Regions from separate parts of the Flavonifractor sp. HCP28S3_F3 genome, predicted to be linked through region 2. Evidence: a T-box and tRNA genes for the amino acid it is inferred to sense, from the RefSeq annotation. Region 2 holds a T-box; the other holds one or more tRNA genes.

Region 1 (6,445 bases), on a different contig from region 2:
ACGGTCTCGATGTGGGTGGCGCCCAGGGCCAGGGAGGCCTCCTCATACTCCCGGGGCACCGCCTTCAGGGCGGTCTCGGACACCGAGATGATAGAGGGCAGGATCATAACGGCCAGCACGATGATGGCGCAGAACAGGCTGGCGCCGTCAGGCAGGTTGAACAGCTCCCGGACGGCGGGCACCAGCACCATCATACCGATAAGGCCGTATACCACCGAGGGGATACCGGCCAGCAGGTCCACCGCCGGGCGGACCACAGCGGCCAGCTTGGGCGGCGCCACCTTGGCCAGGAACACCGCCGTCATGAAGCCTACCGGCACGCCCAGCACGATGGCGCCGGCGGTACCGTAGATGGAGGTGAGGATGAAGGGGAGAATACCGAATTTGGGTTCGGCGGCGGTGGAGGCCCACTCCTTGCCGAACAGGAAGTCCACCAGGCCGATCTCCTTGATGGCAGGCAGACCGGAGATGATCAGATAGACGCTGATGAACAGTACGAACACGATAGCGATAAGCCCGCACAGGAAAAACAGCAGATTCATAAAGACTTCCAGCGGGCGGAGCTTTTGTTTCATGGCAGATTACCGGCCTTTCGTAGGATAGGTCATATCATGGCGAGTACCCCCTCGGGTTCGAGGGGGTACTTTCCGTGAAGAATCAGGTCAGGTTTTAGGCCACAGGCACGGCGCCGGCGTCAGCGATCAGGCTGGAAGCCTCAGCGGAGGTAGCCCACTCGATGAAGGCGTTGGCGGCGTCGGAGAGCTCAGCGCTCTCGTTGATGATGAAGTTGAAGTTACGCTGCACAGCGTAGGTGCCGTCCAGAACGGTCTCCTCAGTAGGAGCCACGCCGCCCACGGTGATGGCCTTCACAGTCTCGTCCACGGCGGACAGGGAGGCGTAGCCGATGGCGTTGGGGTTGGAAGCCACGTTGGCGATCACTTCGCCGGTGGAGGTCAGCTCGTTCTGGTACTTGCAGGCATCCTCGGTGCCGGTGATGGACTCAAAGCCGTCGCGGGTGCCGGAACCAGCCTCACGGCCGATGAACACGACCTGGCCGTCGTTGCCGCCAACCTCAGACCAGTTGGTGATCTCGCCGGTAGCCAGAGCGGCGATCTGCTCCAGGCTCAGGTCAGCCACGGGGTTCTCGGGGTTGACGATGATGGCGATGCCGTCCTTGGCAACGGTGATCTGCTTCACGCCGGTCTCGTCGTCCTTCAGGTCACGGGAGGCCAGGCCGATGTCGCAGGTGCCGTCCTGAGCGCCGGTGACGCCAGCGCCGGAACCGGAACCGGTGTAGTTGATGGTGATGCCGGGCTGGACTTCCTTAAAGCCCTCGGTCAGGTAACCCATCACGCTCTCCATGGAGGTGGAGCCGTTGGTGTTGACGGTGCCGGACAGCTCGGTGGTGGCGGGAGCCTCGGACTCCACAGCGGCGGGGCTGTTGGAGCCGGCGGCGGGGGTCTCGGTGGTGTCGCCGTTGCTGCCGCAGCCAGCCAGCAGGCCGACGCACAGAGCGGCGGAGAGCATCAGGGCAAGAGTTCTCTTTTTCATGTTGTTCGATCTCCAATCATGCATAGTTTTCTTCATTTCTGGGAACGCTTATCAGTATATCTGGCAATTGTAAAGTTGTCCTTCAAGCCTTTGTAAAGACTGTGTAAAGCCCCTTTTTGACATAAGAATGCCCGACTTTACACGAACCATACCACTTTACAAAAGAAAAAAGGCCGTGCCGCGGAACCTTCCGCGGCACGGCCTAACATTTGATTCAGTTCAATCCCAGCCAGTTCTTCAGATCCCACAGGTCGGGAGCCACGTGGGCCATAGGGAATCCGGCGCCGGCAAAATCCTCTGCGGATGTGGTGCCGTTGAGCACCGCACAGAAGGAGGCGCCTGCCCGCTGGGCGGTCTCGGCGTCGATGACGGTGTCACCGCAGTAGAGCACCTGCTCCGGGGACAGCCCCTGAGCGGCGATGGCGGAGAGCAGTCCCTCCGGGTCGGGCTTGGGATGTGTCACCCGGTCGCCGCCGGTGATGGAGGCAAACAGAGGGGCCACGCCCCGGGCCTCCAGAATGGACAGCAGGGTGTCCGTCCGCTTGGTGCTGACCACCCCAGCGGGGATCCCCGCCTGATGGAGGGCATCCAACAGCTCCCGGGCGCCGGAACACAGCACAGCGGTCTCCGCCTGCATGGGTCCGGCCTTTTCGGTGTAAAGGGTCCGGAATCTGGCCCGGTGCTCCGGGTCGGGATCTCCGGAGAGGAAGGTGTATTCCTCCTCCAGCGGCATGCCTACCGTTCGGCGTACCGCTTCATAGCCCGGCTCCGGCAGGCCCATTTTGGAAAAGGCGTACCGGAAGCCTGCCACGATAGCCTCTGAACAGTCGCCCAGGGTAAAGTCAAAATCAAAAAAGACTGCCTTATACTGCATGTGGTCTCTTCGCTCCCTTATTCGTACTGTTTCCGGCCAGTAGTGCTGGGAATGTGGAGCTCGTCCCGGTACTTGGCCACGGTGCGCCGGGAGAGGACACAGCCCTGGGCGGCCATGAGCTGGCACAGCTTCTGGTCGGACAGGGGCTTTTTCTTGTCTTCACCGGCGATAAGCTTCTTGAGCAGGGCCTTGGCCGCGTCAGGAGAGGCGGCGTCGTCTCCCGCGGAGACGGGGCCCAGGCTGCGGGAGAAGAAATAGCTCAGCGGGTAAACTCCCATAGAGCACTGGATGTATTTGTCCTTGGTGGCCCGGCTGACGGTGGACTCATGGACCCCGATGCGCTCGGCCACGTCGGCCAGAGACAGGGGCACCAGGTGGCCCGGTCCCTTGCGGAAGAAGGCCTCCTGGAAGTCCAGAATGCACTCGGCGCAGGCCATCAGGGTGGAACGGCGCTGTTCGATGGCCTTTACCATCCACTTGGCCTGCCGCACCTTTCCGGTCAGGTACTCCTTGACGCCGTCATCCTCGCTCTCCTTCATCAGCTTGGTGTAGTATCCGCTGATGTTCAGGGTGGGGAAGTAATAATCGTTGGTCAGCAGCTCAAAATGGTCAGGGAAGCTGACCACGATGATGTCCGGATTGATATAGGTCAGGTTCTCCCGGGCGGCAAAGCCGGTGCCGGGCCGGGGATTGAGCTTGCGGATCCGGTCGCAGGAGGCGCGTACCTCCTCCTGGGTGACCTTCAGCTCCCGGGCGATCAGTCCATACCGGCTCTTGGACAGGGCGTCCAGATAGCCGTCCACAATACGCACCGCCAGCTCGTCCACCGGTGTGCGGCGGACCAGCTGGAGCCGTAAGCACTCGGACAGGTCCCGGGCTCCCACACCGGCGGGCTCCAGGGACTGCACCGCTTCCAAAGCCTGCTCCATGACCTCCATGGTGCAGCCCAGGTCGGCGGCCAGGTCGGTCAGAGGCTCGTCCAGCCAGCCGTTCTGGTTCAGGCTCTCCACCAGGAAGACCCCGGCCTCCATCACCTCCGGCTCCAGGTCCATCACCTTCAGCTGAGAGAGCACGTAATAATAGAGATTTTCATCGTCGTCCCGTACGGTTCCGTAATTGTTCAGCGGGTCGTTTTCCTCCTCGGAGTCCTGCTGGTGGTAATAGCGGTTCTGAGGGTCGGTAGATTCCAGCCATTCCAGCTTGCGCCGAAGGACGGAAAACTCGTCCTGCTTATCGTAGTTCTGTTCCGGCTCCAGCACCGGATTTTCCTGCACGGCCTCCTCGATGTATTCCAGAAGCTCCTGAGAGCCCATCTGCAGAACCTCCATGGACTGCATCATCTGGGGGGACAGCGTCTGCGTCTGCTTCTGAGATAGATTGAGTTCCAATGCCTTTGGCCTCCCTCTGCGAAAAACGTCATATCTCGTCTTGTTCGGGAGACAGTATATCACGGAACTGGGACTGATTTCAACTGCCCAGCCGGGCTGAGCATGTAGAAAATGCTGGCGGCTTAGCTGCGGGTCTGCTCAAGAAAGGCCTCCGCGCCGTAGCGCAGGCAGCGCCGCAGCCGGGCTTCGCCCCGCTTGATAGTGCGGGAGACGGTAGACTTGTCCACCCCCAGCCGCTCCCCGATCTGGCGCATATTGAGCTGCTCTCCATAGTAGAGAAGCAGAAATTCCCGCTGCCGGGGCGTGACATCCTCCCGCAGAGCCCGCACCAGATTGTGCTTGAGCCGGGCCATCTGCTGGGAATTGTCCTCGGCCATGGCCCGGGAATAGGCCGCCATGTCTGCGGCGTACATGCCGCCTCTTCTATATCGTGTACTTGACATTGCGCCGGTACCCCCTCTCGTAATACCGCTCACACAGTACCGCCAGGTCCCTGGCCTCCCGCCACATGGTCCGCAGCAGCTTGATGCGGTCATCCAGCCGTACCCGGCTGGCCTCGTCCATCCCCTCCCGCTGCTGACGTTCCAGCAGCAGAGCCCGCTCCTGCAGTGCCTCGGCATTGGTCCGGTATTCCACCGATAGCTCCAATAAGGTCATGTCTCTCCTCCCTTTCCTCCTGCCGGATGGCTGCCAGGCAGCGGGCACACAATTCCCGCTCCTGCCCGTACAGCTCTCCCCGGCACCGGCGGCACCAGCCTGCCGGTGGGACCCGCTGCACATCCCGCAGCGGGTCCGTCCAAACCAAGATTTGGATCTCTTTTCCCCTCCTAAAAAAATATCAAAAAAAGAGCATACTTTTTCTTGACAAAACACATCCTTTCTGGTAAAATAACCTTCGCTGTGGACGAGCTGGTATGCTGGTGTAGCTCAGTTGGTAGAGCAGCTGATTTGTAATCAGCAGGTCGGGGGTTCGAGTCCGTCCACCAGCTCCATCGTTCAACTTCATATGGAGGAGTTCCCGAGTGGCCAAAGGGGGCAGACTGTAAATCTGTTGCGATTCGCTTCGGTGGTTCGAATCCACCCTCCTCCACCAAAAACGTCCCGCCAGTAGGTGGGGCGTTTTTGTTTGTAAAAATTTCACCGATTGGTGTTTGAAGGAACAAGATATAGAACATAAGTTCTAATGTGTAGACATAATAACACCGTTTGGAGATAAAAGTCAAGAGGATACGAGAAAAATACATTGCGTTTGGTGATAAAGTGTGATAGAATAGCCCCGAAAATGGGACAGGGAGGGGCTTGGCATGAAGCAGGAAACCACCATCGGTGTCCGCCTGCGCACGATCATGGAGGAGCAGAGGCTGGGCTATGAGCAGTTGGGAGACCGGCTGCATATGAATCCTCAGACCCTCAATCGCTATGTACTGGGGCAGCGGGAGCCCAAGATCGGCACCGCCGCGGCCATAGCCCGGGCTCTCGGAGTGGATCCTCTGTGGCTCCAGGGCTTTGATGTGCCCCGAATTCCGACGCCTGTGCCCCGGGAGACCACGGTGGTACCCATTCTTGGCACCATTCGGGCGGGTGTCCCGCTGCTGGCCCAGCAGGATCTGGAGGGGTATGCCGCCGCCGATGTGCCTGACCCGGAGGAGCATTTTTATCTGCGGGTGACTGGAAACAGCATGATAAATGCAGGCATTCGGGAAGGAGATCTGGTGCTCATCCGGCGGCAGGAGACCGCTGAGAACGGCCAGATCGTGGCCTGCCTGGTAGACGGAGAGGATGCCACTCTGAAGCGCTTTCGGGCACAGAAGGGTGTAGTAATCCTCCAGCCGGAAAACCCGGATTACGAGCCCAAGATCATCCCCATGAGGGATTTTGAGACTGGCGCCGCCCGAATCATCGGTGTGGCGGTGAAGCTGGTGCGGAATTTGTAAAAGGAGGCAACGCTGTGGTTACAGAGGATTGGATGATGCGGCAGGTGGAGGCAATGGCCCGCTCCATTGCGCTGCTGGTATTTCATAAGGATGGTACGGAGTATGTGCCCTCCGGAGATGTGCAGGCCGACGGGCTCCATGGGGAGCTGATGCGCCTTCTGGCGGAAGGGGACCTGTGCGGCGGGGAGGACCTGCTGTTTGAGACCGCCGAGGAGGGCGGACTGGGCTGCCTGGAGGCCGGGGTGGATTTTTACGCCCGACTCAACGAGCTGAGCGACGCCCAGCTGGAGGAGGCCGGCTTTGGCCGGGACGAGATCCAGGAGGGGCTCCAGGATTTGTCGGATCATTTCGGCGTGGTATTATAAGGAGGAACAGAACATGAAGATTGATTTTGCCCATATGGAGGAGCAGGCCCTGGAGCACTTTAAGGGCGGCGAAAAGGTGACCCATGCCAAGCTGGTCAATGAGCAGGGAGCACGCATCATGCACGGCCGGCTGGAGCCGGGCGCTTCCATTGGCCTGCACACCCACGAGGGGAGCAGCGAGGTGATCTATGTGCTCTCCGGCACCGGAAAGGTGCTGTACGACGATGGTGAGGAGGCTCTGGTCCCAGGCGACTGCCATTTCTGTCCGGAAGGACACGCCCATTCTCTGATCAACAACGGTACGGAAGACCTGATCTTCTTTGCCGTGATCCC
Region 2 (6,445 bases):
CGGGAGCTGCGCTCTATGCTGCGCCATGCAGTACGGGAGATCAGCGGACCGGTAGCCATTCGTTACAGCAAAGGAAATGAGGGACGCTTTGTTGAGGATACCGGCTCGGCAAAAACCTGCGTGATCCGAGAAGGCGGCGACATCACCCTGATTGGCTACGGACTGATGATTAACCAGCTCCTGGACTGCGCGGACCGACTGGCTGAGCGTGGTATCCAAGCTGATATTGTAAAGCTGAACACCATAACACCGATTGATATGCAGCCTGTTTTGGCATCCCTGAACAAAACGGGCCGCATGCTCTGCGCTGAAGAGAGCGCCCGTCCGGGCTGTGTGGGGCAGCGGCTGGCATCTGCTCTGCTGGAGCAGGGTGCACATGTGAAGCAGATGGCGCTGGTCAATCTGGGCCGAGGCTTCGTCACCCATGGTACAGTAACTCAGCTGCGTGCACTCTGTGGACTGGACGGAGAACATCTATACCATAAAGCATTGGAGGTCTGCGGCTATGGCGGGCAATAAGAAACGGCTGGACGTTCTGCTGGTGGAACGTGGCCTGGTGGAGAGCCGCCAGCGGGCCCAGGCCATAATTATGAGCGGTCAGGTATACGTAGGCGAGCAGAAGGTTGACAAGGCCGGTACTCAGCTGCCTGAGGATGCGGAGATCCAGGTCCGGGGCCAGGGGTTGGCTTATGTGAGCCGTGGAGGCCTGAAGCTGGAAAAGGCCATGAAGACTTTTTCCGGGATTTGCCTGAAAGGGGCTATCTGCGGAGATATCGGCGCTTCCACCGGCGGTTTTACCGACTGCATGCTGCAAAATGGAGCGGAAAAAGTGTATGCCGTGGATGTGGGCTATGGCCAACTGGCATGGAGTCTCCGCAGTGATCCTCGTGTAGTCTGTCTGGAGCGTACGAACGCCCGCTATCTGACCCATGAGCAGGTTCCGGACCAGTTGGATTTTGCCAGCGTTGACGTGTCCTTTATTTCTCTGAAGCTGATTCTTCCCGCTTTGCGTGGCATTCTCAAGCCGGACGGTCAGGTGGTGTGTCTGGTGAAGCCGCAGTTTGAGGCCGGCAGAGAAAAGGTAGGAAAGAAGGGGGTCGTTCGGGACCCCGCAGTTCACCTGGAGGTGCTGGAACATTTTCTGGAGCACGCCCGCGAATCTGGATTTGGTGTAAGGGATATTACCTTTTCTCCGATTCGCGGACCAGAAGGGAACATTGAATATCTGGGATATCTGCAGGCCGGAGCTGAGACGACCTGGTCTGGGGACTTGGCTGCTCTGGTGGAGCAGTCCCATCAGACGCTGGAGGGGACTGCCCAATGAAAGTTGTATTGAGCCCCAATCCCTATCGGGATCGAGGACTGAAGGCTGCCCAGGCGGCAGAAAAAATCCTGCGAAGCGTAGGGGTAGAGACTGTCATGTGTCTGCCTTTTCAAGTAGAAGGCAGCGGTTTAGAGCTGCCCAAGCACATCCGCTTCAAAAGCACTCAGGAAGAACTGAAAAGTGCGGATATGCTGATTTGTTTCGGCGGTGACGGTACAATCCTTCACGCAGCAAAGGATGCTAACGCCTGTCATGTGCCTGTGCTGGGTGTGAACCTGGGCAGTGTGGGGTTCATGGCGGAGCTGGAGCAGAGCGAGCTGTCCATGCTTTCCAGGCTGGCCGCCGGGAAATACACCATAGAGGCCAGAATGATGCTGGATGTTGCGGTGCGCCGTGAAGGGAAAATCATTTACAACGATTTAGCTCTCAATGATGCAGCCGTAACCAAGGGGGCTGTCGCTCGGGTGGTGGATCTGGAGGTATACGGTGACAAGGTGCTTATCTCCAGCTTCTCGGCAGATGGTGTGCTGATCAGCACACCTACGGGTTCTACAGCCTACTCCATGTCTGCCGGCGGTCCCATTGTGGAACCCACAGCAGAAAACATCATTGTGACTCCCATCTGCCCTCATGCACTCTCCGCTCGCTCTTTTGTTCTGAGCCGGGGACGGACGGTGTCTGTCAAGCTGGGGCGCATGGTCCGTAAGACGACCTATTTGTCGGTAGACGGGGGTAAAGCCTTCCGACTGAACAGTGGGGACATCGTGGAAATTCGAGAATCGAAGTCTAAAACGCAGCTGGTCCGGGTGACCGGCCGCACTTTTTACGAGATTTTGAATCATAAGTTGGGTGGTGTTTAACGTCATGAAAGCAAAGCGGCAGCAAGAGATTCTGCGGATTATCGAGGAACAGGACATCGACACTCAGGATCAGCTCCTCACGGAGCTGAAGGCCAGGGGGGTACAGTCCACTCAGGCCACAATTTCCCGGGATATTAAGGAACTGCATCTCATTAAGGAGCTGACCAGCTATGGGACGTACCGCTATGCGGTCTCAGAGCGGAAGGCATCCCTCAATTTTGCCGGGCGGCTGCGTACCATCTTTAAAGAAGGCGTAACTTCTTTTGATGTGGCGCAGAATATCGTGGTATTGAAGACTATGCCGGGGTTGGCTTCGGCGGCTTGTGCCGCCATTGATGGCATGGACATTTCCAATCTGGTAGGCAGCCTGGCAGGGGATGATACTGCGATCCTCATTATGCGCACCAATGAAGATGCAGCGGAGTTCTGCAACGAGATACACTCCATGCTGAAATAAGCGGAAGATAAGCTCCGGCAGGTGGTCATATGCTTTCTTTACTGCACATTGAAAATATTGCGGTGATCCAGACGGCAGACATTCAGTTTGACCGCGGATTCAACGCCCTGACCGGCGAAACCGGTGCTGGTAAATCCATTGTGGTGGATGCTATCGGCGCCATCATTGGGGAACGTACCAGCCGGGACTTGATTCGTACCGGCGCCAAGTCTGCACTAGTCAACGCGGTGTTCACTGCTCTGCCCGATCTGGACTGGTTCCGCGAAAACGGCTGCGGACCGGATGAAGACGGAAATCTGCTCATCCAGCGAGAAATCCAGCCGGATGGGAAAAACATCTGCCGCATCAATGGCCGGCTTATTACCGTTTCCCAGCTGCGGCAGTTGGGGCGGCAATTGCTCAATATCCACGGTCAGCATGATGGCCAGCAGCTGCTGGACGAGCGCTGCCATCTGGACTACCTGGACGGTTTCGGTGCCACAGGGGAGGAACAGCGCGCCTTCCACTCTGCTTATGAGAAGCTGACCGTGCTGATCCGGGAGATTTCTGCCCTGCAGATGGATGAGGCGGAGAAGGCCCGGCGAATCGATAATCTGCAATATCAGATCGGCGAACTGGAGCGGGCCCAGCTCCAACCAGGTGAGGATGAGGAGCTGACCAGTCGCCGGGATCTGCTGCGCAATGCCGGCAAGCTCATTGAATCAGTGGAAGGGGCTCACCTGGCCCTGTCCGGCGATGACGAACGGGACGGCGCTGCCGCTCTGGCCGCAGAGGCGGAGGATTCTCTCCGGGCCGCCGCCAGGATCAGTACCCAGGCCGCGGAATTGATGGACAAGCTCACCGAGCTGCGCTGCGCTGCAGACGATCTGGCCGAGCAGGTGCGGGACCTGCGGGACAGTTTTGATTTTGAGCCTGGGGAGCTGGACGAAATCGAAAGCCGCCTGGATGTGCTCCACCGTCTGAAGAAGAAGTACGGCGGCTCCGTAGAAGAGATGCTGAACTACCTGGCCCGCAGCAAAAAGGAGCTGGATGAGATCCAATTCTCCTCTGACCGTGTAGCTCGTCTGGAAAAAGAGCGTGACAAAGCATTGGAGCAGGCCAGAAAAGAAGGAGAGCGGCTGAGCCATGCCAGAAAGGTTTGCGCTAAAGCTCTGGAGGCACGGATCCAGCGTGAATTGGCCCAGCTGGATATGCCGAAAGTGCGTTTCCAGGTTCAGTTTCAGCCCAAGTCCGGCACCTACGGTATGGACGAGACTGGCATGGATGAGGTGCAATTCCTCATGTCCGCCAATGTGGGAGAAGATCTAAAGCCTATTCAGAAGATCGCCTCCGGCGGTGAGTTGGCCCGTATTATGCTTGCGCTGAAAAATGTGCTGGCAGAAAACGATCAAGTGGGCACCATGGTGTTTGACGAGGTAGATACCGGCGTATCCGGCCGGGCGGCTCAGAAGGTTGCGGAAAAGCTGGCCGATGTGGCCCGGAGCAAACAGGTTCTGTGTGTTACCCATCTGCCGCAGCTGGCTGCTATGGCGGACGTTCACTTCTCGGTAGAGAAGGGGGAGCGGGACGGTCGGACCTATACACAGGTAGAACGGCTGAGCCGGGAACGCAGAAAAGAGGAGTTGGCTCGGCTTACCTCAGGAGAGCATATTACAGAGGCGACGCTGGACGCCGCTGGCGAGCTGTTAGACGGCGCCGAGGCATACAAGAAACTCCACAAAAACTAGGTTTTGTTGAGTACAAGCTTTCCTCTTGACAAACGGAAGCAGAGCGCTTATAATCCACATCAATACGAAACTGCGATGACAGGGAGAAGTACCGCCCCACGTCCCGCCCAGAGAGCCCCCGGTTTGGTGAGAGGGGGAGGGGACAGGATGGGAAATACACCCTGGAGCAGCCGCCTGAACGGGAAGTAACTTAGTAGGGCTGTGTCGGGTGCGCCCGTTATTGCGCCGTCGTGTGTTGGCACGGCATGAGGCCGCTTTTGTGAGAAAGCGGCGAACCAGAGGTGGTACCGCGTGAATCAACGCCCTCTGTCCGAAAGGACAGGGGGCGTTTTTCCTGCGAAAAACGGACAGACTGAGAGTAAAGGAGAAGTAAAATGACTTGTTATGAAGAACTGAGAGCCCGGGGCCTGATTGCCCAGGTAACCAACGAGGAAGAGATTTCCAAGATGATCAATGAGGGCAAGGCGGTGTTTTATATTGGCTTTGACCCCACCGCTGACTCTCTCCATGTGGGACACTTCATGGCCCTGTGCCTGATGAAGCGCCTTCAGATGGCGGGTAACCGGCCTATCGCCCTGATTGGCGGCGGCACCGGCTATATCGGCGACCCTTCCGGCCGCACCGATATGCGGAATATGATGACCCCTGAAACCATTCAGCACAACTGTGACTGCTTCAAAAAGCAGATGGAGCGGTTCATTGAGTTTGGCGAGGGCAAGGCGCAGATGGTGAACAACGCCGACTGGCTGCTCAAGCTCAATTATATTGAACTGCTGCGGGAAGTAGGCGCTTGTTTCTCCGTAAACAATATGCTGCGGGCGGAGTGCTATAAGCAGCGTATGGAGAAGGGCTTGTCTTTCCTGGAGTTCAACTATATGATCATGCAGTCCTATGATTTCTATCACCTGTTCCAGCACTATGGCTGCAACATGCAGTTTGGCGGCGATGACCAGTGGTCCAACATGCTGGGCGGCACTGAGCTGATCCGCCGCAAGCTGGGCAAGGACGCCCATGCCATGACCATCACCCTGCTGCTCAACTCCGAAGGCAAGAAGATGGGCAAGACCCAGTCCGGCGCTGTATGGCTGGACCCCAACAAGACCTCTCCCTACGAGTTCTATCAGTACTGGCGCAACGTGGGTGACCAGGACGTGCTCAAGTGCCTGCGGATGCTCACCTTCCTGCCCCTGGAGCAGATCGATGAGATGGATAAGTGGGAGGGCGCCCAGCTCAACACCGCCAAGGAGATCCTGGCCTTTGAGCTGACCCAGCTGGTCCACGGCACTGAGGAGGCACAGAAGGCTCAGGACGCTGCCAAGGCCCTGTTCTCCAACGGTGGTGACCGGAGCAACATGCCCTCTACTGCTCTGACGGCAGAGGATCTGACTGATGGTTCCATCGGTATCCTGGATCTGATGCTCAAGTGCGGTCTGGTTCCCTCTAAAAAAGAGGCTCGTCGGCTTATCGAGCAGGGCGGCGTGGAGCTGGACGGCGTGAAGGTCACGGATGTCAATGCTTCTGTTTCTGCGGAGCAGCTGGCTGGAGAAGGTGTTACCATTAAGAAGGGCAAAAAGGTGTTCCACCGGGCCATGGTGTGTTGATTGCGTAAGAGGCCGCCGTATCGATTGCGGCGGCCCCTTTTTTACATAAGTCTGGTTGCACCCGGTTTTCCGGCGTGATAGAATAAGACTCAGACATGGTGCAAAGGAGGAGCGCGTCGTGCCGGAACAAGAGGATCGAGGAAAGAAAAAGTGGTACATCCTGGAGGGACATTTTATCTCCCTTCTGGTAGTCTTACTGCTGGCCATTTTATTTTATGTAGGGCTGACTCATTTTGATGTGATTGCTGTACGCATCAAAATGTTTATGAAGGTCTTGTCTCCCTTCATCGCTGGCTTTGCCATTGCGTATCTGCTCAATACGCCTATGTGCTTCTTTGAGCGCAAACTTTATAAGAATAACAAATACCGCCGGGTGCTGGCAATCACCACAGTCTATCTGCTGGCACTGGCCGTGGTTGTGATTCTGCTGAATCTCATTATCCCCCAGGTGGTGCAGAGTATCACTGACCTTGCCG

Evidence for each region. A T-box is a leader RNA that pairs with one kind of tRNA and senses whether it is charged. The one in region 2 lies ahead of tyrS (tyrosine--tRNA ligase), so its partner is inferred to be a tRNA-Tyr.
Region 1: it has a tRNA-Tyr gene. The T-box ahead of tyrS (tyrosine--tRNA ligase) is inferred to sense a tRNA for this amino acid. The anticodon was not compared.

Annotation. Positions count from the first base shown of each region.
Region 1 is NZ_JBQHUF010000020.1:63-6,507, reverse strand. Features, by position in the region: gene pstC (phosphate ABC transporter permease subunit PstC) at 1-575, opposite strand, end outside; gene ACTNB1_RS13885 (substrate-binding domain-containing protein) at 670-1,551, opposite strand; gene ACTNB1_RS13880 (HAD family hydrolase) at 1,766-2,425, opposite strand; gene rpoN (RNA polymerase factor sigma-54) at 2,443-3,813, opposite strand; gene ACTNB1_RS13870 (sigma-70 family RNA polymerase sigma factor) at 3,936-4,256, opposite strand; gene ACTNB1_RS13865 (hypothetical protein) at 4,237-4,470, opposite strand; tRNA gene ACTNB1_RS13860 (tRNA-Thr) at 4,730-4,805, shown strand; tRNA gene ACTNB1_RS13855 (tRNA-Tyr) at 4,822-4,906, shown strand; gene ACTNB1_RS13850 (helix-turn-helix domain-containing protein) at 5,118-5,747, shown strand; gene ACTNB1_RS13845 (DUF6483 family protein) at 5,762-6,112, shown strand; gene ACTNB1_RS13840 (cupin domain-containing protein) at 6,126-6,445, shown strand, end outside.
Region 2 is NZ_JBQHUF010000001.1:443,080-449,524, forward strand. Features, by position in the region: gene dxs (1-deoxy-D-xylulose-5-phosphate synthase) at 1-519, shown strand, start outside; gene ACTNB1_RS02250 (TlyA family RNA methyltransferase) at 506-1,324, shown strand; gene ACTNB1_RS02255 (NAD(+)/NADH kinase) at 1,321-2,184, shown strand; gene ACTNB1_RS02260 (arginine repressor) at 2,189-2,641, shown strand; gene recN (DNA repair protein RecN) at 2,671-4,368, shown strand; T-box leader at 4,435-4,678, shown strand; gene tyrS (tyrosine--tRNA ligase) at 4,743-5,969, shown strand; gene ACTNB1_RS02275 (AI-2E family transporter) at 6,088-6,445, shown strand, end outside.